4 regions of the Salipaludibacillus sp. CF4.18 genome follow, and region 3 is predicted to be linked to each of the others. Evidence: riboswitches for the same ligand, from Rfam matches in the RefSeq annotation. Region 3 holds a riboswitch; each other region holds the start of a gene.
What was found. Region 3 has a riboswitch for cyclic di-GMP ahead of ACHABW_RS02280 (anti-repressor SinI family protein). Riboswitches for the same ligand answer to the same signal wherever they lie in the genome.
Positions count from the first base shown of each region.

Region 1 (3,232 bases), on a different contig from region 3:
TAATCCTGATAGTAAGAAATAAGCATACTAATGAAATGGAGTATGATATTAAGCTAAGAGTATTAAAAAGGGCACTCAAATGAATTTCACTTGAGTGCCCTTTTTCATTTAAATGAACTTCATCACCTGACTGCCCAGAAACATTCCAATCAGAAAAGCAATCATAGCTCCTCCTATGGATAAACTTACATATGTAATAAACTCTCGCTTTTTTTGTTTCTGTAATAAGGTCACGGCTTCTACACTAAACGTTGAAAATGTCGTGAATGCTCCGCAGAATCCAACTGCGAAAACTAAGAAAGGAAGATCATCATAAACTATCTGAGGAACTTCCTGATATACCCCTCCGAAAAATAGACCAAGAAATAAGGAGCCGAGTATATTCACCATAAGCATCGCTGTTGGTATACTTCTCTGTTTTAGGTGCGACTTCACCCACGCTCCAAGCAAATACCTGCATGAGGCGCCTAGTCCACCTCCTAATGCAACAAGCAGGATGTTCATGACCATTCCCTCGATTCCTTCTTAACACTTCTATTAGCAAGGTACTGCCCTATCATCAATCCAATAGCGGCAACAAACATCCCGCCGAATAGTGATATGAGAAGATAAGTCGCCAATGATCCCATTGAATCGGTCCCGCCTAAGAGCACAGCATCTGCCGCTAAGGTCGACATCGTCGTAAACCCCCCACAAAAACCAACACCAATCCCTTCTTTCAAAACAGGTACGATTACCTTCACAAGTGTCCATCCTGTTAATGTCCCTAACAATAAACTGCCTATGATATTTTCAATAATCGTTCCTACAGGAAACAGGAGGGTCGTCGTTTGCATATTTATCAAATATCTTAACAATGTCCCTAAAGATCCACCAAGAAAAACAGAAAGAACCACCCATCCATGTTTTTGCATCATCCCGAACGCAACCTTTCATCTTCTCTTTCATTATCATCGCATAAAGCATTTCTCAATATCAAATTAATTGTTGATAATTAAACGGGGGGTGGGGTCGTAGTATTGATTATTTTATGTTTTCAAAAAAATATATATTTAGATCTTATTTAAGTTTATAATAAAAGTAATTAGACGTTATTTACCAATTTGAATTTAACACCTTTAAACAAAAGACTGACGATAACGGCAAATCTATTGAAAAATAGAGACGCAAAGCTACAGATCTAACGGACTAATATAAATGTATGTCTTATGATGGCTGAGCTACCGAAACAGGATAATCCCTGTTTCTTAACCATAATAATATGGAAAGAGGCGGTGATAACCTTGACTCAATCATTAGTATTTCAAGGGAAAAATAGAGATTCCGTTGTTAAAAAGGCTCTCTACGAACTTCAATTACAAGAAGATGATGTAGAAATCAAAGTAATAGATTCCGGTTCCAATCGTTTATTTGGACTCAGTAAATCAAAAGTGAAAATAGAAGTAGTCATTAAAGAAAAAAATTCAGAAATACCAGAAAAGGAATTGAACTGGGAAGAGCTGCTTAAACAAGAAATCCATGACCAAAGCACTCCTAGCACTCACGCCACCGCTAACATTTCACAAGTGAATCTACTTGGAAAAGCATGGATTAAAGATGGAAACTTGTATTTTAAAGATTCAGATACTGCAAAACCAATCATAGAGCCGACAGAATCACTTCAAGTGAAGAAAAACGGGGAAATCATTAAAGAGAAAACCTTTCTCTCACAAGGTGATTCCATTACATTTGAATTAACCCCAAAAACTGTAGAAACAGCTTGGTCTCTTAAGGTTAATCAAGAGACACAGACTGTCATCCTTTCTATTAAGCCCGGATATTATTTGATTCCTTATATACCGGATCATCCACCCAATGAAAAGATAACTTTACTGCCAAAAGAAAGAAAGCAACCGAATAATCAATTGATGGAAGAAGATGTATTTGAACAATTAGCCAAAATGAAAGTCATTCATGGCATTGAAACTAATAAAATTAAAGAAGCATGCTCTACGCTGGAGGAAAAAACCTTCGTCATTGCCGAAGGACTTCTACCAAAGCACGGTAAGCACGGTGAGGTTAATTTCACTATTGATACAAAGGAAAAGAAATTAAATTTTGCTGAAAATGTGGATGGAACGATGGATTTTAGAGAATCCATTTACATTCCCTCCATCGAAGAAGGGCAACTTTTAGGTACTGTTGACGAGCCCACTGGTGGCGAAGATGGTATCACAATCTATGGCGATGTTATGAAAGCGAAGCCGGGTAAAGCAGTTACGCTGAAAGTTGGCAGTGGCGTCTCTTATCTAGAAGAAGAGAATAAACTGATTAGTACGGAGAATGGTCGTCCAAAAATCGAGAAACTCGGTCAATTAGTTCGAGTATCTGTATTACCCAAACTTTTACATCACGGAGACTTAAATCTAGAACACGGAAACATTCATTTTGTGGGCGATGTAGAAATAACAGGGCACGTAAATGAACAGATGACGGTGGATGCAGAAGGATCTGCGTTTATTCACAGAAGTGTCCTTCACAGCATAATTCAGACGAGGAACTCCATTACCGTAGCCGGGAATGCCATATCTAGTTCTTTAATCGCGGGAAAAAACAGCCTTGTATTTGATCAAATGTACACACAATTGGAGCCATTTATTCTGGAGTTTCATCAATTTCAAACGATGTTAAAACAGCTGGTCAAATCACCACACTACCAACAAATAAAACCCAACAGTCAAGGATTAGGTCCTGCCATTCGAGTATTAATGGAAACAAAATTTAAAGACTTTTCTTTAAAGTGTAAAGCGATGATCTCTTTAATCAACGATAAACAAAACTTACTCGATCGGCGTTGGCAAACCTTTGCCGGTAAAATTTATAAAGGGTTACTCGTCTATCACACTAATGCATTTAATAACCTATCCGATCTTGAAACGTTTAGTGATGAAGTATACGAACTATTGGACATTTGTCAAAGTCCCTCCAATTCAGTCTCAACTATTAAACTTTTATATACAATGAATAGTGATATACATTGTAACGGGGATGTCCAAATTGCCGGAAAGGGCTCTATTCATTCAAAGATCCATGCTGACGGCGAAGTCACGATAAAAGGGAAACTAATGGGGGGTTATATTTTCGGGAAAAAAGGTGTACGGATTGAGAATGCCGGCTCTGAATCCGGAGTGAAAACAGTGATAGAAGTTCCAGAAGATCAAACAATTGAAATAAAACAGGCTTATACGGATGT
Region 1 covers NZ_JBIMEV010000008.1:37,198-40,429, forward strand. The annotation lists gene ACHABW_RS07535 (BCCT family transporter) at 1-22, shown strand, start outside; gene crcB (fluoride efflux transporter CrcB) at 109-510, opposite strand; gene ACHABW_RS07545 (fluoride efflux transporter FluC) at 501-917, opposite strand; cyclic di-GMP riboswitch class I at 1,132-1,228, shown strand; gene ACHABW_RS07550 (flagellar assembly protein A) at 1,284-3,232, shown strand, end outside.
Region 1: another riboswitch for cyclic di-GMP. It lies ahead of ACHABW_RS07550 (flagellar assembly protein A); the one in region 3 lies ahead of ACHABW_RS02280 (anti-repressor SinI family protein).

Region 2 (3,232 bases), on a different contig from region 3:
AGGTGCAAAAATAATGACACTTGAAGAGATTATTGCTGAATACGGAATGGGCGTAAACTATTATATCGAGACAAAGTCGCCTACTCTTAACGACGGCATCGAGGAAGAAGTGGTCGAGATTGCAAAAGGACACGGACTTGTTGAAAAAGGGAATCTGTTCATTAAATCATTCCACAAAGATAGTCTGCAAAAAATTCATGCTATCAACGAAGGAATTCCTTTAATACAACTGCTTTGGTGGGAAATTAATGGAGAAGAAGGAAATGAACTAAAAGAGTGGTTAAATACAACCCCTTCCCCCGAAGATATGACTGATGAGGACTTCGCTGAAATCCGTGAATATGCAGTCGGAATTGGTCCACACCTTGGACTTCACGATGGTTCAGAAGTTATTGACGAAGACTTTGTCCAAAGAGCACGAGATAATGATCTTCTTGTGCATCTCTACACTATTAATATTAGAGGGGAAATGAAGCGACTAATCGATTGGGGTGTCACCGGTATCTTCACGGACTATCCAAATCGTCTTGATGAAGTAAGACCGTAATTTAAAATCAAAAGGAGGATACTAAAAATTATCCTCTTTTTTTTCTGAATAGAAAAATAAGCATCATAAAAAGCGAATATATACAGAAAAAAAGTAGCACCTAAATAACAGGCACTACTTAGTAATATTAAGGTTTTATGTTCTTCCAGCTGTCGACATGATGAATTCCTATGCCATTAAAACCGAAATAATTGGCATAATGATTATGAACCATTTCAAGTTGTTGGTTCATATATGTTTCTCCTTCTTCATAAAACGTAATCCTGTCCCCTTCACTGGTTTGACCAGTTTCCACGCCAATAACAAGTGCTGTTCCGTGCTGACCGGCATAAGCTACTTCATTTTTGACAATATCTATGATCATCGGAGCAGAATCACGATAGGCCATAATGGTAACGCTATCCATGTTAGCAATGACCCACTCCGCAAGAATTCCTTTTCCGAAAGTGTTTTTATAAGTAATTTCATCAAACCAGAATGGCAGATCTACTTCCAACGGTAGACCCAATGATTCCGTTCTTATCTTTGCATCTGTTAACAAGGATTGAAATGCTGTTACTGTCTTTGCTTGGTTTTTACTCCACCCGCTATACAAATAAGGTTCGACATCCAAATGAACACCTGCAAACTTTTGTGCAGTAGTGGATTCTTGTTGGTAATTCTCAAGCCATGATAACATTTTAGACTGATTACGTGCTCCTTTAGGTGCAACCCAATCAGGTCCCCCATCTAAAGCATATATACTTATTCCTTTTGCTGATGTTTTTTCAATAAAGCTTTGATAGTGAGGGATCGACATATCCTGATCGATTTGAACATAAACCTTGTTCACGTTTTTACTTTCAAGGAAAGTGACAGTTCCATCTTCATCATTCACAAACATCCATGGATTCCATAACCATGTGGCTCTGTCTTGCTTATCTAATGCATGGACATTTAAAGATATACTTCCGGCAATTACAAAAAACAAAACTACCACCATCACAATTTTCTTCATAACAAAAATCCCCCCTATTCTGTAAGCCGAGGCTCATAAAAAAGAAGGCCCGGGAACCTGACAACCATCTGCTTTGATAAGCATTTAGGCTCATGGCTTTGCGTCCTTCCCTTTAGGTCAAGTTTACCTTTTTCAGATTATATATTTAGTCATATTATATATTTATAACTTGATTTCGTCTATGCTTTTCACACCAATAAATCCGACGATGGAATCATTAAGCGATAGGAAATAGTATCAATACTGTCTGTTACTTAAAAAGGTGCAATTCAATCCTCACTGTCATCCAATATCCTCCTCTCATACTTTCACGTATCCCGTGAAAAATACAAGGAAGATATGACAAGGAGGATGTTATGGATAATCATCGTATAAAAGAAATTATTGAATCACCAGTTATGATCAACGTATCTTATCACGGAATTCCCGTATATATAGAAGAACTCAATGAAGCTAATAATACGGCAACCATTTTTCCATTGGACGAAATGGATCATTCACAAGAAGTAGACCTCTCGGGTCTCGTAGAGGAAGGCCCATAAACTTACTCGACATTTAAATAACCTGCTTTAGGAACTACGTCGAAACGAGCGGCCAGTTCCATCAGTTGCAAGTCAGTAATCGTTTGTTTAATGTCACCTTGAGCTCTAACAGCTGTGTAAACTTGTGCCGCTTTTTCTGCTGTTTCAATCAAACCGAATGTTTCGTCGATTGTTGCTCCCGTTCCATAAATGCCGTGGTGAGGCCAAATAACGAGACGATTATTTTCCGCGATTTTCTTAGCCGTCGCTTCTCCAATTTGGTCCGTCCCCGGTACCATCCAAGGAATAATTCCAACACCTTCCGGGAAAACAACCACACACTCCGTACACATTTGCCATAGTGTTCTTGAGAAGGCTCGATCATCTAGTTCATGAGTGAAGGTCATCGCAATAATATTTGTTGTATGCGTATGAATGACAATTCGATGACTAAGATCTCTTTTTAATCTTGCCGCATGAATCATTAAATGTGTCGGTAATTCACTTGTAGGTGTTCCCCCATCCTCAAAGCCCCATAGAACTTCATAAAACTTCCCGTCGTTTGTGACTCGGATAATTCCTAAACAGACAGAGGGGTCCTTTTCAACATTGCGGAAATACTTTCCAGACCCAGTCACGATGAAATACTTTCCGGCAAGGTCTGAAGCATCGAAATTCATCTCTGCTTTTCTTTTCACTTCGGTAACATCGATATATTTTTCTAGACTATCTTCCGGGAGTAAGTAGCTGACATTCCCTCCGTTTCGCTCATCCCAACCAAAACGATATAAGTTTCCAGTAACTTCTCGCATTTCCTTTACAAAAGATGCTTCTAAAATATTTAACATGTCAATCACTCCTTGGCTTTATGTCGTAGTATTTTTAAAATCTTTAACTATCATAAGTATAACTCCGAAAACCACAACAAACAATATTAACAATTGTTTGTTGTGGTTTTAATTGAGGAAATGTCACAATTTTGTTTCATTTAACAAAAAAATAGATTAAAATTGAGAAGCAAAGGAGTTGGTCAAATGAAAGGTTTTGAACGTAAAAAAGTCATTTTAAATAAATTGTATGTTGATAGAAAAGTTAACGTTAAGGAACTAGCTAATGAATTCGAGGTGTCCGAGGAAACAGTTCGTCGAGATCTTGAAAAACTGGAAA
Region 2 covers NZ_JBIMEV010000007.1:57,173-60,404, forward strand. The annotation lists gene ACHABW_RS07005 (glycerophosphodiester phosphodiesterase) at 1-547, shown strand, start outside; gene ACHABW_RS07010 (amidase) at 675-1,544, opposite strand; cyclic di-GMP riboswitch class I at 1,593-1,682, opposite strand; gene ACHABW_RS07015 (H-type small acid-soluble spore protein) at 1,901-2,086, shown strand; gene rhaD (rhamnulose-1-phosphate aldolase) at 2,089-2,913, opposite strand; gene ACHABW_RS07025 (DeoR/GlpR family DNA-binding transcription regulator) at 3,100-3,232, shown strand, end outside.
Region 2: another riboswitch for cyclic di-GMP. It lies ahead of ACHABW_RS07010 (amidase); the one in region 3 lies ahead of ACHABW_RS02280 (anti-repressor SinI family protein).

Region 3 (3,232 bases):
CCGTAATACATCTTCTTTTAACATTAATTCTTAATTAATGTAATTTAGAGGTTTTTCATTAAAAAATGTGATATATTAATATTATATAACGAACAGTAAAGTTCTTGATATAAACCAACACCAAGGCTAGCTGGTGTTTAAGACTTTTAAGGGGGCCTCAAATGATAGGAGAGCGTGTTAAAAAATACCGGAAAGAAGCCGGATTATCTATGACTGAATTAGCTGATAGAGCAAGTGTTGCAAAGTCATATTTAAGTGCATTAGAAAGAAATATACAAACAAATCCATCTATTCAGTTTCTAGAAAAAATAGCTACCGTCTTACATATTGATATGAATGTATTATTGAAAGATGAATCAGATTTAGACAATATACATACCAGTAATCTTGATAATGAATGGCAAGCTTTAGTTAGAGAAGCGATGGATTCAGGTGTGTCAAAAGACGAGTTTAAAGAGTTTCTGGAATTTAACAAATGGAAAATAAATAAAAAATAATGAAAGTCCTTCGCGGGGCTTTTTATTTTGCCTTAAGTAAATTACTAAAATGACGTTCTTTATAAAGTTATATAATGTACATTATACAGAATGAAAAATAAAATATAAAACCTCATAATTCGTTATAATTACTATATAACGAACAGTTATCGTCTTTTATATAGTACATGCTCACATTTACTTCCTTTTTCATTTTTCCGATATTTACGTTTGTGCGTTATAATGAACTAAGTGCAATATACATTCAAGGAGGAATGAAAGTGATTAGTGAAATGATCAAGCGACGCCGTAAAGAAAAAGGGTATACGTTATCAGAATTATCTAGAAAGACTGGAGTATCTAAATCTTATTTAAGCTATTTAGAACGTAATATGAAGAAAAACCCTTCAATTGATGTAGTAAAGCGTATATTCTTAACGTTAGATTTACCTCTTAGTCCTTTATTGCATCACGAGAGAATTGTGGAAGATTTACCAAAACAACAGCAACAATCATAAAAAACACATGATTATAACCTTAAACCCATCAAATTTCTGTAGCACCAGGTATTTCCAAGGTGCTACGGACTTATTCTATACAATAAAACAGATATGATGCAGAACTTAAATTTTGTCCTGACGCAATTCACTTTTTTTGGTTATCGTTATTAATAAAAACTCCCTTACCTCTTCGGTTTTCAAACCTAAATTTTTTGCTTGTAGTATTAGATCTGTCCATTCTTCATCTAGCTGATACCGGTATTGTTTTTCCATCCTAATAGTTAACTCCTCCTAACGGGACTTTTTAACCGACTAGACAGTTCAGCAATCATAGGAAATGCCAATACCCCTTAGACCCGAAACTTTGCGTCTCTATTTTTCAATAGATTTGCCATTTACTAGAATATGTATGTATTTATTCATTTACATCTCAAAACCACAACTAATCACCCTATATTTAGTAATAAATAGCGAAGAGTATCTAAATTATAGACTATATAATTAGAAAATTTTAGGGGAATTTGTCATGTGCTTCAAAACACATCTTTTTACTCACCTTTTTTCATATTACTGAGAAAGAATCTAATTATAAGTTACTCTTTCAAAGATTTGCTTATGTGAATTTCTTTAGAATTTACTATAAATTGATATCCAAATTACGAAAACCAAGTAAATTAAAACGCTTGGATATAATTTATCCAAGCGTTTCAATAGTATTGGCATTTAATAAGAAATTTTCTGTGCTGATTTCCTAGTTACTTTACTTATTCTCTGGCGCTATTAAAATTCTCGTCCCATCAACAGAAATTATCTTCACACTTACCTCTTCATTAATCCAAAGATTATCCGAAGTGGCGCTGAATAACTTACCGTCAATTTCCACAGTCCCTGTTGGTCGAAAAGGCGTTTTGGTTACTCCCATTTTTCCAATTAACTCATAATAATCATCGTTCATTGAATTGTATCCATTTTCACTAGATAATTTGTCTTTTAACGTCATCTTTTCCCACATTTTTCTTGGTCGGAACACCTTAGTAAATAAATATGAACTAGGTGCTGCAATAATCAATGCCAATCCAACCAAAACACCATATACTAAATCCGGTGCCGGGAGAGCCAATCCTAATACCATTAGAAGTATTCCTATAAAAGCTATCGTACCATCTCCGGTCACCTTACCATCAAAAATAACAAGACATAATCCTATCAGGTAAAGTATGACAACCCAAAATCCCTCATCTATTGAGGTTAGGTGGTAGGAGAAATACATTGTCATAATTGCAATACCTAACAACCCGAATAATCCTTTTGTCCTCACCATTATTTCGCCGAATATTAGCAACGTCGCTAGGAAAATAACTAAGAACCCGATGGAAGCTTGATCTAAAAATTCCATATGGTTTCCTCCTCTCAATCTAAATCCTGATGTCTATATTGTATCAAATGTTTTCCTTATATGTGTAAATACGAATCTAAAACTAAAAAGTTTCATTAGTTTCAAAGTAAAAGAACTAAAAAACAAACAGAAGGCTGAAGCATTACCCGGGGAGGACAGCAGCCTAAAGCGGATTTGGGCCTCTCTGTTCGACGAAAAAATAATCTCTAATCCCCAGTAACACTATAGATTTCAGTGTTAAAAAGGGCACTTCAAAGTTTAAACTTTTGAAGTGCCTTTGATTAACTAAGCTGTTTTCTTTGTTTCTGGAATATAGAAAGCTTCAGAGCTAAACCAACCTCTAATAATATCAATTAAACTGCTGAAAAACTCTAAAATAGAGTCAATGAAACCTTGCCCTTCTTCACTGCTTAAAAAATCTCCAATATTTTCACGAATATGGCTAATCTGGTCCTGAACTTGGTCCCAGTCTATATTTAAATCTTTCATTCGATCAAACAAAGAGACAAGGCCATTAAGTTCTTCTTCAGTTAGTGTCATTCCCAGCTCATCCGCTAATCGCTGAATAAGAGCTCTTAAATCTTCTTCCGTTTCAATATTTTCTTCCGCTAATGCTTCCTTTATTCTTGCCATTAGTTCTGTTGCGTCTTCAACACCATATTCTTCGCCTAATTCGGCAGTTTTAACTAACTCTTCATTTGCTACTTCTTTTTGTTCCTCAGGTATAACCTCATCTATTGATGCTTCATAAGCTTTAATAAGACCAGTTAAAGCTCCTGTACCAGAGACATCAAAAGGAGCCGAAACATAAATTTGAGCATCTTTAACACCTGCAGTAATTAAAGCATTTGCATACATTC
Region 3 covers NZ_JBIMEV010000002.1:98,337-101,568, reverse strand. The annotation lists gene ACHABW_RS02290 (helix-turn-helix domain-containing protein) at 162-497, shown strand; gene ACHABW_RS02285 (helix-turn-helix domain-containing protein) at 752-994, shown strand; gene ACHABW_RS02280 (anti-repressor SinI family protein) at 1,100-1,249, opposite strand; cyclic di-GMP riboswitch class I at 1,289-1,379, opposite strand; gene ACHABW_RS02275 (NfeD family protein) at 1,737-2,372, opposite strand; gene ACHABW_RS02270 (DUF1002 domain-containing protein) at 2,658-3,232, opposite strand, start outside.

Region 4 (3,232 bases), on a different contig from region 3:
ATTGAAGAGAGTATCAGTCTTTCATTGAAATTTAAACATCCGGCTTACGATCCCAGTTATTTAAATGGCCGAGATATTTACCAGGCGTTGTTATTTAACACAGCGGAAGAAATGCGTCCATATAAAGAAAGTTTTCAGAAGTTTGACTTTGTGCGCTGGCACGAATTTTCTACAGATGTCGTGCCTAAGGGCGGCTCTAAGGCAAAGGGAATTGAAGCTGTGATGAATCACCTTGGATTTGCTAAAGAGGATGTGTATGCATTTGGAGACGGTCCAAATGATATTGAAATGCTTGACTACGTTGTAAATAGTGTTGCGATGGGTAACGCCGGTGACGCGTTGAAGAAACAGGCTTCGTATGTAACGAAAGACGTTGATGACGATGGTATATTACACGGATTAAAACATTTTGGATTGTTATAGAATAAAAGAAGTAGCTTTATTATTACCTAAGTAACTCGTTATGTTTATGGTTAGAGGTTATGAGCGGTATAGCTGAATATATAAGCGAGAAGCACGGAGGAATGAGCAAGCTGATCTACAAAATGAGCGTGTTTACGTTAGAAATGCGCATTGCAACTTTGAAAAAGTTCACTTTTGCTTTATAATAGGAAAGTGAGCTTTTATAAGAAGAGAACGGCTTTGCCGTTTTTCTTAATTGACTCTGTAGCTCAGCAGGATAGAGCAGCCGCCTCCTAAGCGGCAGGTCGGAGGTTCAAATCCTCTCAGGGTCACCACTACATATATTTAACCCCCTCTAACCTAGGGGTTTTTCTTTTAAAATGGTATTACAGTTTTAGTCAAGTTTACCTATTTAGGCTATATTCTTACGTTTGTATTTGAAATTATTAGAGGGTTTGAATAACTTCAATAGGGAATAGTATAATAATAGAAAAAGGCAAACTATTTTAAAGAATAGGACGCAAAGCTTAGGGTCTAAGGTTTAATAAACTACGATCGCCTGGTTACCAATATAACGAAGTATTTAATATTAAAATTATTGGCTATTCTCCATTGAGAATAGCTATTTCTGTTTTATGGAAGAGAGTCGTTAATATAAAGAAAGTCTGATAAGTTATTAAAAACTTGGGGGTAAAGACGTGTCTTCTAAACAAAGGATATTAAATCAAGTCTCTACATATGAGTTAGCATTTGAGAATTCAAAAGATGCAATTGTTATTGCGGATGCTTTTGGAACAATCATTCATACTAATTCTACCCATCATAAATGTTTTGGTATTCCCAATGATCGAGATCTTTCTCCTATGGAATGGTCGAGCTATTTCGATATATATTATGATGATAGTATTAAACCGATTCCATTAGAAGAAACCCCGTTATTTCGGATAATCGATGGTGATCAAGTAAATGATCTTGAAATTGCCGTCAAAACGAAAAACGATGAAAAAAGAAATTACATCATGAATGGAAATCAAATTTTATCAGAGGATAACGCAGTCATTGGAGCAGTTCTCATAGCTTATGACATTACAGAAAGAAAGCGTTCTGAATTAAAATTAAAAGAAAGTGAATCAAATTATCAAAACATTGTAAAAATGTCCTCAGAAGCGATCGTTATTCACCGAAATAATGAAATTTTATTTGTTAATGATGCTGCAATAAAAATAATAGAAGCTAATAACCAAAAGGATCTTCTCGGTAAATCAATTTTTGATTATCTTATTCCTCATCATCATGAGACGGCTCTTAAAAGAACAAATATTCCGTTAGAGGGAAAGACAGAGGAAGCAACTCAATATAAAGTAACAACGTTAAAGGGTAATACAGTAGATTTAGAGGTTACATTAAAAGAGATCCAATTTAGGGGACAATCGGCTCTTTTATCAATGGGCAAAGATATCACTCAGGAGAAATTAATGACGGAAAACCTGGAGGAAAGTGAAGAACGATATCGTTCTTTGTTTATGAATCATTCGGAGGCCATTTTTACTTTGGACTTAGATGGTAATTTCTATAATGTTAATCCTGCTTGTGAAAAACTATCAGGATATAAATATGAAGAGCTTATTCAACAATCCTTTATACCATTACTCAAAAAAGAACATTTAGAAAAGGTTTTATACCATTTCACTCAATCGTTGCAGGCAACACCACAAAATTATGAATGTTCGATTGTAAATAAACAAGGGGAAGAAATTGATTTAGTGATAACCAATATCCCAATCATTGTTAAAGGAGTAATACAAGGAATATATGGGATATGTAAAGACATTACAGTACAAAAAAGCATGCAAGAAAAGATTGAACATATGGCTTTTCATGATGATTTAACTGGCTTGCCAAATCGAAATTTCCTAAATGAACAGCTAAAAAATACAGTAGTAAACCCGGAATCGGAGCAAAACTTAGCCGTTATTTTTTTAGACCTAGACCGGTTTAAATTTATTAATGATACATTAGGGCATGGAATTGGTGACCAACTATTAATTCAAGTTGCTAAACGAATTAAAGCTATTGTTCGTGGCAAGGACACCGTTGCGAGATTGAGTGGCGACGAGTATGTTATCTTATTAGATAACCCGGATGAAGATGATGCCAATCAAACCGCAGAGAGACTTCTTCAATCCTTTAATGAACCATTTATGATTGATCAACAAGAGGTTTACTCGACTTGCAGTATCGGAATTAGTTCAAGCATAGGAGAAGAGGACGTCAAGAGTCTTCTTGAAAATGCTGACTTAGCGATGTATGCAGCAAAACAACGAGGTCGAAATAATTATCAGGTTTTCACACAAGATATGAATAAGTTGGTTGAACGTAAATTAAAGATTGAGACGAGCTTAAGAAGCGGACTTATAAATAACGAATTTCAGCTTTATTATCAACCACAGAATGATTTAAACACGACTGAAATAATTGGTGCAGAAGTATTGTTACGATGGGAACACCCGAAACTAGGTTTTATCCCTCCGGACGAATTTATTCCAATAGCAGAAGAAACAGGGTTAATAGTTCCTCTTGGCGACTGGGTACTTCAAGAAACATGCAGCCAACTTAGAAAATGGTTGGACGCTGGTCTTCCTCCTATCAGAATTGCTGTTAATATATCATCCGTACAATTAGTTGGAAGTAAACTACCGGAAAAAATACAACAAGTACTACAAGCGAATAATATTGATCCGAAACTTTTATGTGTAGAAATGACAGAGAGTGTGATGCAAAATAAAAGTGAGACACTCCCCATTTTGAAACAGCTAAAAGAATTAGGTGT
Region 4 covers NZ_JBIMEV010000022.1:66,291-69,522, reverse strand. The annotation lists gene ACHABW_RS14220 (Cof-type HAD-IIB family hydrolase) at 1-423, shown strand, start outside; tRNA gene ACHABW_RS14215 (tRNA-Arg) at 661-737, shown strand; cyclic di-GMP riboswitch class I at 888-973, shown strand; gene ACHABW_RS14210 (EAL domain-containing protein) at 1,101-3,232, shown strand, end outside.
Region 4: another riboswitch for cyclic di-GMP. It lies ahead of ACHABW_RS14210 (EAL domain-containing protein); the one in region 3 lies ahead of ACHABW_RS02280 (anti-repressor SinI family protein).